Regions from separate parts of the Streptomyces sp. NPDC043746 genome, predicted to be linked through region 1. Evidence: riboswitches for the same ligand, from Rfam matches in the RefSeq annotation. Region 1 holds a riboswitch; each other region holds the start of a gene.
The links. A riboswitch is a leader RNA that binds a small molecule or an ion and turns the genes downstream of it on or off. The one in region 1 is predicted to bind cyclic di-AMP.
Positions count from the first base shown of each region.

Region 2: it holds a riboswitch for cyclic di-AMP, as region 1 does, so the genes downstream of both, AC0682_RS09300 (transglycosylase SLT domain-containing protein) here and AC0682_RS06615 (peptidoglycan DD-metalloendopeptidase family protein) in region 1, are expected to answer to the same signal.
Region 3: it holds a riboswitch for cyclic di-AMP, as region 1 does, so the genes downstream of both, AC0682_RS21870 (M23 family metallopeptidase) here and AC0682_RS06615 (peptidoglycan DD-metalloendopeptidase family protein) in region 1, are expected to answer to the same signal.

Region 1 covers NZ_JBWKCM010000004.1:215,003-220,688, forward strand. Annotated here, with positions in the region: gene AC0682_RS06610 (SGNH/GDSL hydrolase family protein) at 1-577, opposite strand, end outside; gene AC0682_RS06615 (peptidoglycan DD-metalloendopeptidase family protein) at 752-1,759, opposite strand; cyclic di-AMP (ydaO/yuaA leader) riboswitch at 1,765-1,923, opposite strand; gene AC0682_RS06620 (tyrosine-protein phosphatase) at 2,335-3,147, shown strand; gene AC0682_RS06625 (DUF6126 family protein) at 3,152-3,328, opposite strand; gene AC0682_RS06630 (helix-turn-helix domain-containing protein) at 3,416-4,024, opposite strand; gene AC0682_RS06635 (aspartate aminotransferase family protein) at 4,091-5,488, opposite strand; gene hpnH (adenosyl-hopene transferase HpnH) at 5,485-5,686, opposite strand, start outside.
Region 2 covers NZ_JBWKCM010000006.1:131,505-137,190, forward strand. Annotated here, with positions in the region: gene AC0682_RS09290 (SpoIIE family protein phosphatase) at 1-518, shown strand, start outside; gene AC0682_RS09295 (FAD-dependent oxidoreductase) at 540-1,901, opposite strand; cyclic di-AMP (ydaO/yuaA leader) riboswitch at 2,401-2,560, shown strand; gene AC0682_RS09300 (transglycosylase SLT domain-containing protein) at 2,564-3,382, shown strand; gene AC0682_RS09305 (UbiA family prenyltransferase) at 3,638-4,507, opposite strand; gene AC0682_RS09310 (type III polyketide synthase) at 4,626-5,678, shown strand.
Region 3 covers NZ_JBWKCM010000021.1:21,704-27,389, forward strand. Annotated here, with positions in the region: gene AC0682_RS21855 (bifunctional acetate--CoA ligase family protein/GNAT family N-acetyltransferase) at 1-587, opposite strand, end outside; gene AC0682_RS21860 (HPr family phosphocarrier protein) at 746-1,027, shown strand; gene AC0682_RS21865 (GntR family transcriptional regulator) at 1,175-1,885, opposite strand; gene AC0682_RS21870 (M23 family metallopeptidase) at 2,046-2,861, opposite strand; cyclic di-AMP (ydaO/yuaA leader) riboswitch at 2,876-3,044, opposite strand; gene AC0682_RS21875 (M16 family metallopeptidase) at 3,280-4,650, opposite strand; gene AC0682_RS21880 (M16 family metallopeptidase) at 4,677-5,686, opposite strand, start outside.

The DNA of each region.
Region 1 (5,686 bases):
CGGCGTCCCAGGCGCGCCGGTCCTGCACCGAGCGGAGCGACCACAGGTCGAGGACCGGGCAGTGGTAGCGGTCCGCGATGGCCCGGAGGTGGACGTTGTACGTGGCGATCTTGCCGCGCATGTGGCGCAGTACGGGGACGCCCCGGGTGTCGAAGCCGGTGGTGATCATGACGGTGCCGACCGCCTCGGTCAGCTCCGCGACGGCCTTCTCGTACCGCTCGGCCAGGTCGTCTGGGTCGGTGCCGGGCCGGATGATGTCGTTGCCGCCCGCGCAGAAGCTGACCAGGTCGGGGGCCAGCTCCTTGGCGCGGGGGATCTGCTCCTCGACGATCTGGTCGAGGAGGCGTCCGCGTACGGCGAGATTGGCGTAGCGGAAATTCCCGTGCCGGGTCTCGTCCGGGTTCGTCGCCGCGTCGGGGGCCGGGAGCCGGTCGGCGAGGAGAACCGCGAACCGGTCCGCCCAGCCGACGAAGGTGCCGTCGGGGCCGGGGTCTCCGACGCCTTCGGTGAAGCTGTCCCCGATCGCCGCGTACGACCCGATGGTGTGCTGCTGCTGGGTTCTCGAATCGTCTGCCACAAGCACATATCCTGCACCGTTCAATGTGACCTACGCGACCGTAATACAGGGTTGACGGGTGGTGACATAGACCACCCGGTCAGATGTGGGTAAAGCTGGAATAAGTAGAGGGCGGTATGCCACAGCAGCACACCGCCCTCGATCACTTCACGCCCCGCGCGGGCAGCCCTCGGGTCAGAGGGAGACGCCGTGCTGGCGCAGGTAGGCGACAGGGTCGATGTCCGAGCCGTAGCTCGGGCCGGTGCGGACCTCGAAGTGGAGGTGCGGGCCGGTGGAGTTGCCGGTGGAGCCGGAGAGGCCGATCTGCTGGCCGCCGGTGACGGTCTGGCCAGTGGAGACGCTGAGCGAGGACTGATGGGCGTACTGGGAGTACATGCCGTCCGCGTGGCGGATGACGACCTCGTTGCCGTACGAACCGCCCCATCCGGCCGAGACCACGGTGCCCGGGCCGATGGCGCGGACGGGGGTGCCGGAGGCGGCACGGAAGTCGGCGCCGGTGTGGTAGCCGCTGGACCAGCTGGAGCCGGAGGCGCGGTACGGGGTGGTGACCTGGGCGCTGTCCAGGGGCGCGGTCCAGCCGGAGCCGGCGGCCTGCGAGGAGCCGGTGGGCTGCGAGGACCCGGCCCGGATGGCGGCGCCGGACTGCGCGTCCGACTCGTCGGCCGAGATGGTGTCGCCCTTGGGGGCCTGCTCGGCCTTCTTCGGCGCGGCCTGGGGGGCCGCCTTCTTCTCGGCCTTCGGCGCGGACCTGGGCGCCGGGGCGGCCTTCTTGGCCTCGGACGGCGCGGCGGAGCCGGTGGCCTTGGCGCCGAGGGTGAGCTTCATGCCCGGGAAGATCAGGCTGGGGTTCTCGCCGACGGTGGAGCGGTTGTCCTGGTACAGCTTCTGCCAGCCGCCCTTGACCCGGTGCTCGGCGGCGATCTTCGCGAGGTAGTCGCCGGAGACGACGGAGTACGTCTTCGAGGCGGTCTTCGCCTGGGCGGGCGCGGCCTGCGGGGCGGTCTGCGCGGCGGCGGCCGTGGCGGCGGCGGGCTTGGTGGCGGGGGCGGCCTTCTCCGCGGCGTGGGCGCCGGTGGCTCCGATCAGCGGGAGGGCCAGTACGGCGCCGCCGGTGCCCGCGGCGAGGACGCCGCGGTGGATCGGGCCGGACTTGGGACGGCGGTGCTTACCCTGTGCGGGCATGGGGGAGTTCCTCTCCGTCGCCTGCGAGGTGAGCTGTCGGGTTCGGGCTGGAGATGCCCGGCCGCCGGACGGCGACTTCACCCCTAGCCGGTCCGGATCGCTCCGGGCCGGCGGCTTACCTGGTTCCCCCGCTCCTGCCACACGTGAGTGGGTGGGTGCGAATTCCGGGCGGCGGCAGGATTAGGCGGTCCGTCCGGATTGACGGTGACCGTAAACGAGTCAGGACGACGGGAACAAGCCGTCGGTTGCCTCCCGGAATCATCGATTCGATTCCGTTCCGGATTTCCCGTCACCCTCCGTGGATTACGGATCTTGGCTTTCCGTACGGATCCCGGGGAAACGCCGGGGCGCCGCAGCCACGGTCCGTCACGGATATGATCCCGCTCACCTGCGGAATCCCATCTCCCCCATTAGCGGGGCATGTTCTGCGAAATACACCAATACGGACATGGCGGTGGCGTCATTCCTGACTCCACGTCATCCGGCCCCTGATTTCCGGCCGAATCGATGTCGTATCGTCACAGGAGCGCCCTCGCCGGAGAGCCGCGCCGACGCCGAAGACTTCAGGAGCCACCGTGACGCAGCAGGTGCCGCAGGTCCCGCCGACCGAGACCGCACTGACCGGAGTCCGCAACTTCCGCGACGTGGGCGGGCTCCCCACCACGGACGGGCGGCGCACCGCCTTCGGCCGGCTCTACCGCAGCGGCCACCTGGCGCACGCCACCGCCGAGGACGCGCTCTTCCTCTCCGGGCTCGGGCTGCACACCGTCTTCGACTTCCGGAACTCCGCCGACCACCAGCTCGACGGGTACGACATCGAGTTGACCGGTGTCCGTAATGTCAGCATTCCGCTCTCCGACCCGGCCGACGGAGCCGAGTTCTGGCGGCTGGTGCGCGACGGGAACATCGAGCAGCTGCGCTCGATCCTGGCGAACGGCAAGGGCGCCGAGCGGATGCTGCGCATGTACCGCGCGACCATCGTGGACCGCACCGCCGAGCACAGCCGCGTGCTCCACGCACTGGCGGAGGACAGCGTTCCGGCCCTGATGCACTGTGCGGCGGGCAAGGACCGGGCGGGGCTGTCGATCGCGGTCTCCCTGCTCGCGGTCGGCGTCGAGCGCGAGGCGATCGAGGCGGACTACCTGAAGTCCAACGACCCGCACCGCCGGTACAAGGTGAAGCGCTCGGACATGTCCGAGACCGGGATGTCCCCCGAGGTGATGGAGCTCCTCAACCCGCTCTTCGGGGCCCAGGCCTCCTACCTCGCGGCGGCGTTCACGGCCATCGACGAGACGTGGGGCTCGACCGACCGCTACCTGTCGGAGGGGCTGAACATCTCCCCCCGGACCCGGGAGCGGCTGCGCGAGCGCCTGCTCGACCAGGGCTGAGCGACTACTCCGCGCCCGCCACCACGAAGAGCAGGTAGAGGAAGGCCGCGATCACGTGGCCGACCACCAGGTAGGCGACGAGGCGGATCACCAGACCGCGCGGCATCCGGCGCTCCTGCGCGTCCTTCGTGGCCCTCGGCCGCCGCGGACTCAGCGGGTCGTAGTGTTCGGAATCGGACATGACGGTCCTCTCTGCCGGCCTCGCGGCCGGTGGGTACGAAGGGTCCGGAGGTATGGAGGTACGCAGGGGCCCTGGTGGTATGCCGGGTCAGCGCGCGTGGAGGGCGTTGCCGAGGCACAGCTCGGCCGCCGGGCTCTGGAGCAGGGAGTGGACGAAGAGCAGCTCCGCCCCGCCGCGGTCCAGGGCCGCGATCCGGTGCGGGGTGAGCGAGTCGAAGTGGGCGCTGTCGCCCGGGTCCAGGTCGTGCACGGTCTCCCCCAGCGCGACCCGCAGCCGTCCGCCGAGGACGTACAGCCACTCCTCACCGGGGTGCACCCGGACCAGATCGCCCTGGGCGCCGTACGGGACACGGACCCGCAGCGCCTGCATGGCACGGCCCGGACTGCCGGCCCGGCGGTACATCCAGCCGTCGGCCTCGGCGCCCTCGAAAGCACCGCCCCGGATGATCGCGTCGCGCTCGGGCGGCTTCTCGCCGAGCAGCTCGGAGACCGTCGTACCGTAGATGCGGGCGAGACCCAGCAGCATCGGCAGCGAGGGCTGGCGGCGGCCGGTCTCCAGCCGGGAGAGGTGGGCCGGGGAGAGTCCGGCCCGCTGGGCGGCGGTCTCCAGAGTGAGGCCGCGCCCACGGCGCAGTTCGCGCAGTCGGGGGGCGACGCCGGGAAGCTCCTCGGCCGCCCCCTCGTCCGGAGGGTTCATGGTTCCATTGGGCCAGGAACTTTCCTCCTGGGCAAATAAATTGCCCAGGAGGCAAATCCCCTGGTCTCAGCGGTTGGCCACGGCCTGCTTGACCAGCGTCCGGCCGAAGTCCCACATCAGTCCGCCCCCGTCGTGGGCGTCGTCCATGACCTCGGTGAACGCCGTCACGAAGCGGTCCACCTCCGGCTCCCCGATGATCAGCGGCGGGATCAGCTTGATCACCTCCAGATGGTCGCCGGAGACCTGGGTGAGGATGCGGTGCTTCTGGAGCAGCGGCACCACGACCATCTGGGCGAAGAGTCCCTTTCGGGCCGCCTGGAGCATGGTCCAGCGGCTGCGGAGCTTCAGCGACGACGGGCGGCCGAACTCGATGCCGATCATCAGCCCCCGCCCGCGCACCTCGTGCAGCAGCTCGTAGCGGTCCACCAGCGCCGCCAACCGCTCCCGCAGCAGATCACCGGTGCGCCGGGCGCCCGCGACGATCTCCTCGTCCTCCATGACGGAGAGCACCGCGAGCCCGGCCGCCATGGCCTGGGCGTTCGAGCCGAAGCTCGCGGAGTGGACGAGGACCCGGTCCATCGAGGAGTAGACCTTGCGGAAGATCCACTCCTTGCCGAGGGTGGCGCCGACCGGGACGTAGCCGCCGGAGAGTGCCTTGGCCACGCAGACCAGGTCGGGCTCGACCCCCTCCTCGTGCTGGTAGGCGTAGAAGGCACCGGTCCGCCCGAGACCGGTCTGCACCTCGTCGGCGATCAGGAGCGCCTTGTGCCGGTGGAGCAGCGCCTGGGCCTCGTACAGGAAGCCGGGGGGCGCGGCGTGCACGCCCTTGCCCTGGACAGGCTCGACGACCAGTGCCGCCACGTCCCCCCGCTTCAGCTCCCGGCGCAGCGCGTCCAGGTCGCCCAGCGCGATCGGGGTGTCGGGCAGCAGCGGGGCGAAGCCGTCGCGGAAGCCTCGCTCCCCGTTGACCGAGAGGGAGCCGGTGGTCAGCCCGTGGAAGGCGTGGTCGCAGTAGAGGACCCGGGGCTTCCCGGTGGCGTACCGGGCGAACTTCAGCGCCGTCTCGACCGCTTCCGTACCGCTGTTGCCGAAGAAGACCCGCTCCAGGTGCGGGCTGTGGCCGAGCAGCTTCTCCGCGAGCAGCCCGGGGAGCGGCTGGCAGTCGAAGCGGGTGAGGTCGGCGAGCTGGGCGTCGAGCACGTCGTGCAGGGCCCGGCGGACGACCGGGTGGTGCCGGCCGAGCCCCATGACGCCGAACCCGGCCAGCATGTCCAGGTAGTCCTGGCCCTCGGCGTCCCAGAAATACGCCCCCTCGGCCCGCTCGTAGACCTTGTCGAAGCCGATGGTGTGCAGCATGCGCGGCAGCTGGTGGTTGAGGTGGCGTGCGTGCAGCTCGTACCGCTCGCCACCGCGCTCCGCCAGCAGCCGCCCGAGGTCGAAGCCCTTCGGCCCGCCGTCCGTCACCGCTTGCCGCCGACGCTCTCCCGGGCCGCGCGCAGCGACTCCTTGAGCGACCCCATGGTCGCGAGGACGGCGGTGGGTTCGTAGCCGCAGTGGGCCATGCAGTTGGCGCAGCGCGGGTCCTTGCCCCGGCCGTACTTGTCCCAGTCGGTCTCCTCGATGAGCTGGCGGTACGTCGGCACGTAGCCGTCGCTCATCAGG
Region 2 (5,686 bases), on a different contig from region 1:
ACCCGGGGCAGTTCGCCAGCTGCTGCTACATCGTGCTCGACCCGGTCACCGGACGGGCCCGCGCCGTGCGGGCGGGCCATCCGCAGCCGGTGCTGCGCCACCACGACGGCCGGACCGGGGTGCTGGACCTGCCCGGCGGCATCGTGCTCGGCGTCGACGGGCACGCGACCTACCCGGTCGCCGAGCTGACCCTCGCACCGGGCGACATGCTGGCCCTCTTCACCGACGGGCTCATCGAACGGCCCGGCACCGACATCGACGAGGGCATCGAACGGCTGCGCGCCACGATCGCCGGGGTCGGCACCGTCCCGCTGGCCGAGACGGCGAACCGGGTGATGGGGGAGGCCCGGCAGGCGGCGGACCGCCCCGACGACATCGCCCTGCTGCTCGCGGCCCGCTGGACGCACACTCCCGAGAAGCCGCCGCCGCCGTCCCGTGGCACCGCCCCGCCCGACCTGTGGCGGACCTTCCGCGGGCCGGGCCCGGGTGGCGCGGGAAGCACCCCGGGCCCGGCCTGACGGGCAACAGCCCCGTATGCCTCAGGCGCCCGAGGCGTCCAGCATGCCCTCGCGCTCCACGACCTTGATCCGCTCACGGCCCTGGGCCGCGCCGAGCGCCTGCTCGTGGGCGTCCAGCTTGTGCCAGCCCTCCCACGTCGTGTAGCGGACGTTCCGGCTCTCCAGGAAGGCCTCGACGGCCTCCGGGGCGGGCGTCGCCGGCTCGGCCAGCCGGCCGGCGGCGCGGTCCTCCAGGAGGCAGGCGACGGTCTCGTTGGCGTCGCCCTTGGTGTGGCCGATCAGACCGATCGGGCCGCGCTTGATCCAGCCCGTGACGTAGACCGAGGCCATGTGCTCGCCACCGGAGACGACCCGGCCCGCCTCGTGCGGGACCGTGCCGGAGGCCACGTCGAAGGGGAGCTTCGGCAGCTCCTCCGAGTAGTAGCCGACGGCCCGGTAGACGCTCTGGATGTCCCAGTCGGTGAACGCGCCGGTGCCCCGGACGTTGCCGGTCCCGTCCAGCTCGGTCCGCTCGGTGCGCAGCGCGGTGACCTTGCCGTCCTCGCCGAGGATCTCGACCGGGGACTCGAAGAAGTGCAGGAAGAGCTTGTGCGGGCGGTCGCCGACATCGCGGATCGCCCAGTTCTCCAGCGTCTGCGCGACCATGTTGGCCTGCTTGTTCTCCCGACGGGTGGCGATGGAGCCCTCGTCGTAGTCGATGTCCTCGGGGTTGACGATGACCTCGATGTTGGGGGAGTGGTCCAGCTCCCGCAGTTCCATCGGGCTGAACTTGGCCTGCGCCGGGCCACGCCGCCCGAAGACGTGCACCTCCAGCGCCTTGTTCGCCTTGAGGCCCTGGTACACGTTGTCCGGGATCTCGGTCGGCAGCAGCTCGTCAGCCGTCTTGGCCAGGACACGGGCCACGTCCAGCGCCACGTTGCCGACGCCGAGGACGGCGACCTTCTCGGCGGTCAGCGGCCAGGTGCGCGGGACCTCGGGGTGGCCGTCGTACCAGGAGACGAACTCGGCCGCGCCGTGGGAGCCGTCCAGCTCGATGCCGGGGATGTCGAGGGCCCGGTCGGCCTCGGCGCCGGTGGAGAAGATCACCGCGTCGTAGAACGAGCGCAGGTCGTCCAGGTCGATGTCGTCGGGGTAGCTGACATTGCCGAAGAGACGGATCTGCGGCTTGTCCAGCACCTGGTGCAGCGCCTTGACGATGCCCTTGATCCGGGGGTGGTCGGGGGCCACGCCGTAACGGATCAGACCGAAGGGAGCGGGCATGCGCTCGAACAGGTCGATCGAGACCCCCGGGTCCTGGCAGACCTCGGATTTGAGCAGCGCGTCCGCAGCGTAGATACCGGCGGGGCCGGCTCCGACAATGGCGACGCGGACGGGGCGTGTCATGGCGTGTTGATCCTTAAGGCGGGCGAACGCGGGCAGGTCAGGCAGGTCGGGCAGGTTACAGAGTACGCGGCAAGTAAGGGTGGGCTTACTAGTGTCCACCCCACACGGTAAGCCAAGGCCGGGTGCGGCTTCCGACCCGCCCTACGGAGCCGCCCGATAAGTCCGTTTTCGTGAAGCGGTTTGGGCGATTTTACCCTTTTATTACTCCTTTCCGTAAAGGGGCCTATTGGGGTTCTTGGGTAATTTTGACTGTAGCCATTTCGGCCGCCCTCGCGTGAAGTGGCGAGCGTCACGCCCGGGAGTGCGGACGCGGAAGCGGAGGGTTCGGTTCCCTTCTGCGCGAAGAAAGTTGACACCGCGACGGAGTCGGCCCCGGCCCGGAATTCCGTTGTTCGATCTTGCGGAAAAAGAAGATCCAGAATTCAGGGCTTGTTCCCCCCGATGTTTTTCGCCTACGGTCACGGCAATCCGGATGGAACGCCGAATCCTGCCGCCGTCCGGGAATCCGCAACCCACTCACGTACGGCAGGAGCGGGGGACCCAGGTAAGTCGCCGATCCGGAACACGGAGCGGCTAGGGGTGAAGTCGCATGTCCATGCGGCCAGACATCTCCCGTCTGAACCCGACAGCTCACCCCGTAGGCGCCGGAGAGGAAATTCCCCATGCCCGCACAGGGTAAGCACCGCCGTCCCAAGTCCGTCTCGCTGGGCCGTGGCATCGCCGCCGTGACCACGGGTGGAGCCGTTCTGGCCCTGCCGGTCCTCGGTGCCACCACCGCCTTGGCCGCCCCCGTGCCCGCCGTCGCCGAAAAGCCCGTGGCTGCCGTCTCCGTGACCGCCCAGGTGAATTCCGTGACGAAGGCCGCGCCCGTCAAGCACTCCGTGGTGTCCGGCGAAACGCTTTCCAAGATCGCCCGCGACTATTCCGTCAGTGGCGGCTGGAAAAAGCTCTACGAAGGCAACCGGAAGGTCATCGGGGAGAACCCGAACCTTATTCACCCGGGTGTCACGCTGACCGTCGGTGCCAAGGCTGCCGCCTCGTCAGACGCCAAGGCCGGCAAGGCCGGCAAGTCGACCCCGACCGCCGACCGTGCCGCCTCGGCCGAGCGAGCCGACCGCTCCGCGCGCGCCGCCGCCGCCAAGGCCGCCCCGGTCGCGTACACCAACGACCTCGACGGCTGGATCAAGGAGTCGCTGGCCGTCATGGCCCGGCACGGCATCCCCGGCACCTACGAGGGCATCCACCGCAACATCATCCGCGAGTCCTCGGGCAACCCCAACGCCATCAACAACTGGGACTCCAACGCGGCCAAGGGCACACCGTCCAAGGGGCTGCTCCAGGTCATCGACCCGACCTTCCGGGCCTACCACGTGCCCGGCACCTCGACCGACAGCTACGACCCGGTCGCCAACATCACCGCCGCCTGCAACTACGCCGCGGCTCGCTACGGCTCGATCGACAACGTCTTCGGCGCCTACTGATCCCCACGCGTACACGGCGTACGACAACCCGAGGGGCCCTGGACCGCACGGTCCAGGGCCCCTCGGGCGCCCCGCGAAGCCGCCCCCGAGTTCTTCGTGGCTCACCACGCGATCGACAGTGGAACCTGTTTCATTCTGCTGAGACGAGATACGCCACGCGAGCGGTACGGGCCTGCGTGGTGAAGCCTCCGAGGCGTCTCCCGTCGACGGCAGGCGGAACGGCGGCCCGTCAGAGACCGTGCGGGGGTGCGCGGTTCAGGCCGGCGCCGTGCCGCTCGCGAGCAGCAGTGCCAGATTCGCGGCCGCCACGGCCACCGCCCCCGCCAGCGCGGCCTTGCGCCACCACCGGCCGAGCACCAAACCCGCCAGGGCCACCACGCCCGCCAGGCTGAGGGCGGCCAGGGCTCCGGCGCCCGCCGGACCCGGCGGGCCGAGCGCCAGCACGGCCGTCGCCCCGAGCAGCGGCACCGGCAGCAGCAGCCGGGTACCCGTGGCGCCGAGCCGGTGAGGGAGACCCCGGATCCCGGCGGCCCGGTCCGCCTCGACGTCCGGCAGGGTGTCACCCAGGTGCGCCGCCACCCCGAGCAGTGCCCCCGCCGCCACTGCCCACCACCGGGGCCAGGGCGCACCCGGCGCGGCGAGCGCCACCAGCGAGGGGAGGGCGGCGAACCCCACCGCGTACGGGACCCAGGAGAGTGCCGTCGCCTTCAGTCGGAGGTTGTAGAGCCAGGCAGCGGCGACCGCGGCCAGGTGCACCGTACCGGCGAGGAGGCCGCAGGCCAGCGAGAGCGGTACGCACAGGACGCCCGCGACCGCCGCCGCACCCCACGCCACCCGGACGGGGACCGCGCCGTCGGCGACCGGCTTCCCCCGGCGCCCGGCGAGGGCATCGCGCCGCACGTCGTGGGCGTCGTTGCACCAGCCCACCGAGAGCTGCCCGGCGAGCACCGCGGCCCCCACCAGGGCGAGCCGTCCGGGGGAGAGTCCCACCCCGGCGGCCAGGGCGCAGGCGAGTGCGGTCACCGCCGCCACCGGCCCCGGATGGCAGGCCAGCGCCAGCCCCACACCCCGGCCCGGCCGCCGGACCGCCGTCGTCACCGCTGCTGCCCCGTCCATGGCATCCATCGGGCGATCGTAGGGACCTGGCAGCCCGTCAACACGGTGACCACACGGGTCCCTTACCGGGATTCACCGGATTTTCCGGTCAGAATGGGGCGATGACGTCCCCGACGCAGGAGCCGCAATGACCCGGATCGCCGCGGTCCACGGGGCCCTGCCGCCCCACCGCCACCCCCAGCGCGAGGTCACCGACATGGTGGCCCGGACCTGTCTGCCGCCCGGAGCCGACCGTCGCGTCCTGGACCGACTCCACCGCAACGCCCGCGTCCGAACCCGGCACACCGTGCTGCCGCTCGACGCGTACGTCGACCTGGAAGGGTTCGGCGACGCCAACGACGTGTTCATCCGCTCGGCCGTCGACCTCGGCGGCCAGGCCCTGCGCGGCGCCCTCCGCGCGGCGGGGCTGCGACCCACCGACGTGGACCTGCTGATGTTCACCTCGGTCACCGGCATCGCCACCCCCTCCGTCGACGCCCGGCTGGTGAACCGCCTCGGCCTGCGCTCCGACGTCAAACGGCTGCCCGTCTTCGGCCTCGGGTGTGTCGCGGGGGCGGCCGGGGTGGCCCGGATCCACGACTATCTGCTCGGCCGTCCCGACGACGTGGCCGTCCTGCTCTCCGTGGAGCTGTGCTCCCTCACCTTCCAGCACCACGACACCACCCCCGCCAATCTGGTGGCCACCGCCCTCTTCGGCGACGGGGCGGCCGCGGTCGTCGCCCTCGGCGGACGCCGGGCCGTGGCCGGACCCGAGATCGTGGCCACCCGCAGCCGGATGTACCCGGAGACCGAACACGTCATGGGCTGGAACATCGGCTCCACCGGATTCGGCGTGGTCCTCGACCCCGGCGTGCCCGACGTCGTACGCCGGTATCTGGCCGACGACGTAAGGGAGTTCCTCGACGATCACGGCCTCAAGCCGAAGGACATCGCCCGCTGGGTCTGCCACCCCGGCGGCCCCAAGGTCCTGGAGACCGTCACCGAGGTGCTCGACCTGCCCGACGGGGCGCTCGACGTCACCTGGCGCTCGCTGGCCGACGTCGGCAACCTCTCCTCCGCCTCCGTCCTGCACGTCCTGCGGGACACCCTCGGACACCGCCGCCCCGAACCCGGCACCCCCGGCCTCCTCCTGGCCATGGGCCCCGGCTTCTGCTGCGAACTGGTGCTGCTGCGCTGGTAGGAAGGATT
Region 3 (5,686 bases), on a different contig from region 1:
ACGGCGAGGGACTTCTCGGTGGGTTCCAGGTCGAGGGTGAGGTGGACGGCGCCGTCCTCGAAGCTGCGCTGCTGGGTGTAGCCGGCGTCCCGGAACACCTTGATCATCTTGTTGTTGGCGGGGAGCACCTCGGCGGCGAAGCGCCGGATGCCCCGCTCGCGGGCGACGGCGGCGATGTGTTCGAGCAGCGCGGAGGCGACCCCGCGGCCCTGGTGGGCGTCCTGGACGAGGAAGGCGACCTCGGCCTCGTCGGCGGGGGCGGAGGCGGGGCGGCCCAGCTCGTTGATGCGGTCGTAGCGGACGGTTCCGATGAACTCGCCGCCGATGGTGACGGCGAGCCCCACCCGGTCGACGTAGTCGTGATGGGTGAAGCGGTGCACGTCCCGGTCGGAAAGGCGGGGGTAGGGGGCGAAGAAGCGGTAGTACTTCGACTCGTCGGAGACCTGCTCGTAGAAGCTGACCAGCCGCTCGGCGTCATCGGTGGTGATCGGCCTGATGCGCGCGGTGCCGCCGTCGCGGAGCACCACGTCCGCTTCCCAGTGGTCGGGGTACGCGTGATGCGGACTCTGCTCCGGCGTGGGCTCCATGGGCAAAGCCTACGGCCGGTGTCCCGGTCGCGGAGGGTTCGGTACCGGGGCAGTCTGGGGACGATCCGGGAGACCGGCCGAGGGAGAGGCCGGGCGGAGCAGTACGCACCGCATGAGAGACTGGTCTAGACAACCGTTGATATGTGAAGGGCAGAACCATGGCTGAGCGCCGCGTAAACGTCGGTTGGGCCGAGGGCCTGCACGCCCGCCCCGCTTCCATCTTCGTCCGTGCCGCCACGGCTTCCGGCGTCCCCGTGACGATCGCCAAGGCCGACGGCAACCCGGTCAACGCCGCCTCCATGCTCGCGGTGCTCGGTCTGGGTGCCCAGGGTGGCGAGGAGATCGTGCTCGCCTCGGACGCGGACGACGCCGAGGCCGCCCTGGACCGTCTGGCGAAGCTGGTCGCCGAGGGTCTTGAGGAGCTGCCCGAAACCGTCTGACGGTACGAAGGGCTGAGCCGTGGACCCCCTGGGGGAACCACGGCTCTTTCTCTTTTTCTGCCGCGCCCCCGACTGACCCGACTATTCGAGGGCAGCGCAGAAAAGGACCCCTTCGGCAATTACTTCTCTTTGTATACGGCGCCCCTGTTAATAGCGGGCACTCGCAGTGTTTACGCCGTGTTGCGAAGAACTCACCCGCGACGGCGGTGCCAGGCGCCGGGCGGGCCGGTCCGGACGGCGGCGCAACCGGTGGGCCGCAGCGGACCGTTCCGCGTGCTGGGCGGTCAGCGCCCTCGCCCGCTCCGCGTCGCCGCGCGCCACCGCGTCCACGATGGCCCCGTGCTCGGCCCAGGAGTCCACGGGGCGGGCCGGCTGCTCGACGGCGTACATCCAGGCGGTCTTGTGTCTGAGCTGGGTGAGCAGGGCAATCAGGCCGGGGCTGCCGGAGGCCTGGGCGAGGGTCTCGTGGAACCAGCCGTCCAGCGACCGCAGGTCCTCCCCCTCGCCCCGGCGGGCCCGCTCCTGACCCAGCCTGACCAGCCCGCGGAGCACCTTGAGGTGGGCTTCCGTACGGCGCTGCGCGGCCCGGGCCGCACCGAGCGGCTCCAGCAGCGTCCGGATCTCCAGCAGGTCGGCGGCCTCCTGCTCGGTGGGCTCGGCGACACAGGCCCCGGCGTGCCGGCGGGTGGTGACGAAGCCCTCGGACTCCAGTGTGCGCAGGGCCTCGCGCACCGGGACGCGGGAGACCCCGTACCGCCGCGCCAGCAGCTCCTCGGTGAGGCGGCTGCCGCGCTCGTAGACACCGGAGACGATGTCATCACGGATTGCCGTGCATACCGATTGCGCGGGAATGCGCATGTCCGAACCTCCGCCATAATCCCCGCGAAACGCGGCCGGGCCGACACCTGTTCCGTGACTCTATGGCAATCCGCCGCAATTTCCGATGGCGGGTCGCAATCGAGGGATATCTTCTGGCGGATTCCGGAAGGCGCGGGACCGGATCGGACCGCGGGAAGGGTCAGACGTTGACGCCGTGCGAGCGCAGGTAGGCGACCGGGTCCATGTCCGAGCCGTACTCCGGGGTGGTCCGGGCCTCGAAGTGGAGGTGCGGGCCGGTGGAGTTGCCGGTGGAGCCGGAGAGGCCGATCCGCTGGCCGGAGGTGACGCGCTGGCCGACGGAGACGGCGATCGAGGAGAGGTGGCCGTACTGGGTGTACGTGCCGTCCGTCATGCGGAGCACCACGTTGTTGCCGTACGCCCCGCCCCAGCCGGCCTCGACGACCGTACCGGCGCCGACCGCGACGACGGAGCTGCCGGAGGCGGCACGGAAGTCCACGCCGGAGTGGCTGCCGGAGGACCACAGGGCGCCGCCCGACTTGTAGCCGGTGGTGACGTACGAACCGGCGACGGGCAGGCGGAAGGCGTTGAGGCGGGCGCGCTCGGCGGCGCGGGCGGCCCGGGCCTCCTCCTCGCGGATCTCCTTCGCGCGGGCCTCGGCCTTGCGCTCCGCCTCCGCCTTCGCCCTGGCCTTCGCGGCCTTGGCCTTGGCTTCGGCGGCGGCCTTCGCCTTCGCCTTGGCGGCGTCGGCCGCCTGCTGGTGCTGGGCGCGGGCCTGGGCGTCGATCTGCTCGGCGAGCGTGGCGTCGAGCGTGATGGCCTGGGTGAGTCCGGTCTCGACGGTCCGGGCGGCCTCGGAGTCCGCGGCGGTGGCCGGGGAGGCCAGGGCGCCGAGGACGCCGGTGGTGGCCAGGGCCGCGACGCCGGCGGCACGGGCGCTGCGGCGCGTCAGGCGGCTCGGGGCACGGTGCTTCCCGGTGGCACGGGTGAACGCCATGGAGGGGCGGGATCCTTTCCTTCCTTCTCGCCTACCGGGTTAGCTGACGGGTTCGGAGCAGGAAGGTCTCCTACGGACTCCCGGACCGGTTCGCGGCACGGGCATCCGATTCACCCCAGGGACTGCGTGTGGGTCCCCGGCTCCCCAGGCTCACGCCTGACGGGGACTCGGCGATGGCTGCCCGGCGCCGCGGATGCGGCATACAGGTGGCGGACAGCCGGGCCGACGCTAGGCGGGGCGGCTGCGCATCACCAAACGGACGGGGGGATTTGTCGCGCATCCCACAGGGCAAATCACCATGCACCATCAGAAAAGTGACGACAAGGACTTAAGGGGAAAAACGGGAACCCCGGCGGACCGCTGCCCGCCGGGGCCCTCCCTCTCCTGCCGCGCGCTGTCCTGCCGCGCGGGTGCGGTGTCAGCCGCTGACGACGGTCACCTCTCCGATGCCGAGCGCCTTCACCGGCTCCGCGATCTGTGCCGCGTCCCCCACCAGGACCGTGACCAGCCGGTCCACCGGGAAGGCGTTGACCACGGCCGCGGTGGCCTCCACGGTGCCCGTCTCCGCGAGGCGGGCGTACAGCTGGGCCTGGTAGTCGTCGGGGAGGTGCTGCTCGACCTGGTCGGCCAGGGTGCTCGCGACGGAGGCGGCGGTCTCGAACTTGAGCGGGGCGACGCCCACCAGGTTCTGCACGGCCGTCTCGCGCTCGGCGTCGGTCAGCCCTTCGGCGGCCAGCGTGCGCAGGACCTTCCAGAGGTCCTCCAGTGCCGGGCCGGTGGACTCGGTGTCCACCGAACCGCTGATGGCCAGCATCGCCGCACCGCCCGCGTCGGCTCCCGCGGAGCGCAGGACCTGGGCGAAGGCGCGTACGCCGTAGGTGTAGCCCTTCTCCTCGCGCAGTACCCGGTCCAGCCGGGAGGTGAGGGTGCCTCCCAGGCAGTAGGTGCCGAGCACCTGGGCGGGCCAGACGCTCTCGTGGCGGTCCGGGCCGATGCGGCCGATCAGCAGCTGGGTCTGGACCGCGCCGGGGCGGTCCACGATGACCACCCGGCCGGTGTCGTCGGCGGTGATCGGGGCGACCGGGCGGGCCTGGCCCGCGTCGCCGGCCCAGTCGCCGAGGGTGTCGGCGAGCAGGGCGTCCAGGTCGATGCCGGTCAGGTCACCGACGATCACGGCCGTCGCGGTGGCCGGGCGGACGTGGGCGTCGAAGAAGGCGCGCACGGCGGCGGCGTCGATCCGCCGCACGGTCTCCTCGGTGCCCAGCCGCGGGCGGGACATCCGGGCGGTGGCCGGGAACAGCTCCTTGGCGAGCTGCTTGGCGGCGCGCCGGGACGGGTTGGCCTGCTCGTGCGGGATCTCGTCGAGCCGGTTGCCCACGAGCCGCTCGATCTCGCTCTCGGCGAAGGCCGGGGCGCGCAGGGCCTCGGCGACCAGGCCGAGCGCCTTGGCCAGCCGGGAGGCCGGGACCTCCAGGGAGACCCGGACACCGGGGTGGTCGGCGTGGGCGTCCAGGGTGGCGCCGCACCGCTCCAGCTCGGCGGCGAACTCCTCGGCGCTGTGCTTGTCGGTGCCCTCGGAGAGCGCGCGCGACATGATCGTGGCCACGCCGTCCAGGCCCTCGGGCTCGGCGTCCAGCGGCGCGTCCAGGAAGATCTCCACGGCCACGACCTGCTGGCCGGGGCGGTGGCAGCGCAGCACGGTCAGGCCGTTGGGCAGGGCGCCGCGCTCGGGGGCGGGGAAGGCCCACGGCCGGGCGGTGCCCGGGGTCGGCTGCGGGTGGTACTCCATGGCTACTCCAGTCACGGCGGCGTCGCTCACTTGTCCGTCCCCTCGGGCGCGTCGGTGGCCCCGTCCCCGTCCTCGGCCGGCTCGACGGGCTCGTAGACGAGCACCGCCCGGTTGTCGGGGCGCAGGGCCGCCTCGGCCGCCTGGCGCACCTCCTCGGCGGTGACGTCCAGGACCCGGCCCACGGCGGTCAGCGCGAGCTGCGGATCACCGAACAGGACCGCGTAACGGCAGAGTTCGTCGGCGCGGCCCGCGACCGTCCCCAGCCGGTCCAGCCACTCGCGCTCCAACTGGGCCTGGGCGCGCTCCATCTCCTCCGGGGTGGGCCCCTCGGCGGCGAACCGGGCCAGCTCCTCGTCGACCGCGGCTTCGATCGTCTCCACCTCGACTCCGCCGGAGGTCTTCACGTCCAGCCAGCCCAGCGAGGGCGCCCCGGCGAGCCGCAGCAGCCCGAAGCCGGCGGCCACCGCCGTACGGTCGCGGCGGACCAGGCGGTTGTGGAGCCGGGAGGACTCGCCGCCGCCGAGCACGGTCAGTGCCAGGTCGGCGGCGTCGCAGGCGCGGGTGCCGTCGTGCGGGAGGCGGTAGGCGGCCATCAGGGCGCGCGCCGGGACCTCCTCGTGGACCACTTCGCGCAGCTGCTCGCCGATGGTCTCGGGCAGGGTGCCGTCGCGCGGCGGCTGCTTGCCGTCGTGGGAGGGGATGGAGCCGAAGTACTTCTCGATCCAGGCGAGAGTCTGCTCGGGGTCGATGTCACCGACCACCGAGAGCACCGCGTTGTTGGGCGCGTAGTACGTACGGAAGAACGCGCGGGCGTCCTCCAGCGTGGCCGCGTCCAGGTCGGCCATGGAGCCGATCGGGGTGTGGTGGTACGGGTGGCCCTCGGGGTAGGCGAGGGCGGTCAGCTTCTCGAACGCGGTCCCGTAGGGCACGTTGTCGTAGCGCTGGCGGCGTTCGTTCTTGACGACGTCGCGCTGGTTCTCCATGGACTCCTCGTCCAGGGCGGCGAGGAGGGAGCCCATACGGTCGGCCTCCAGCC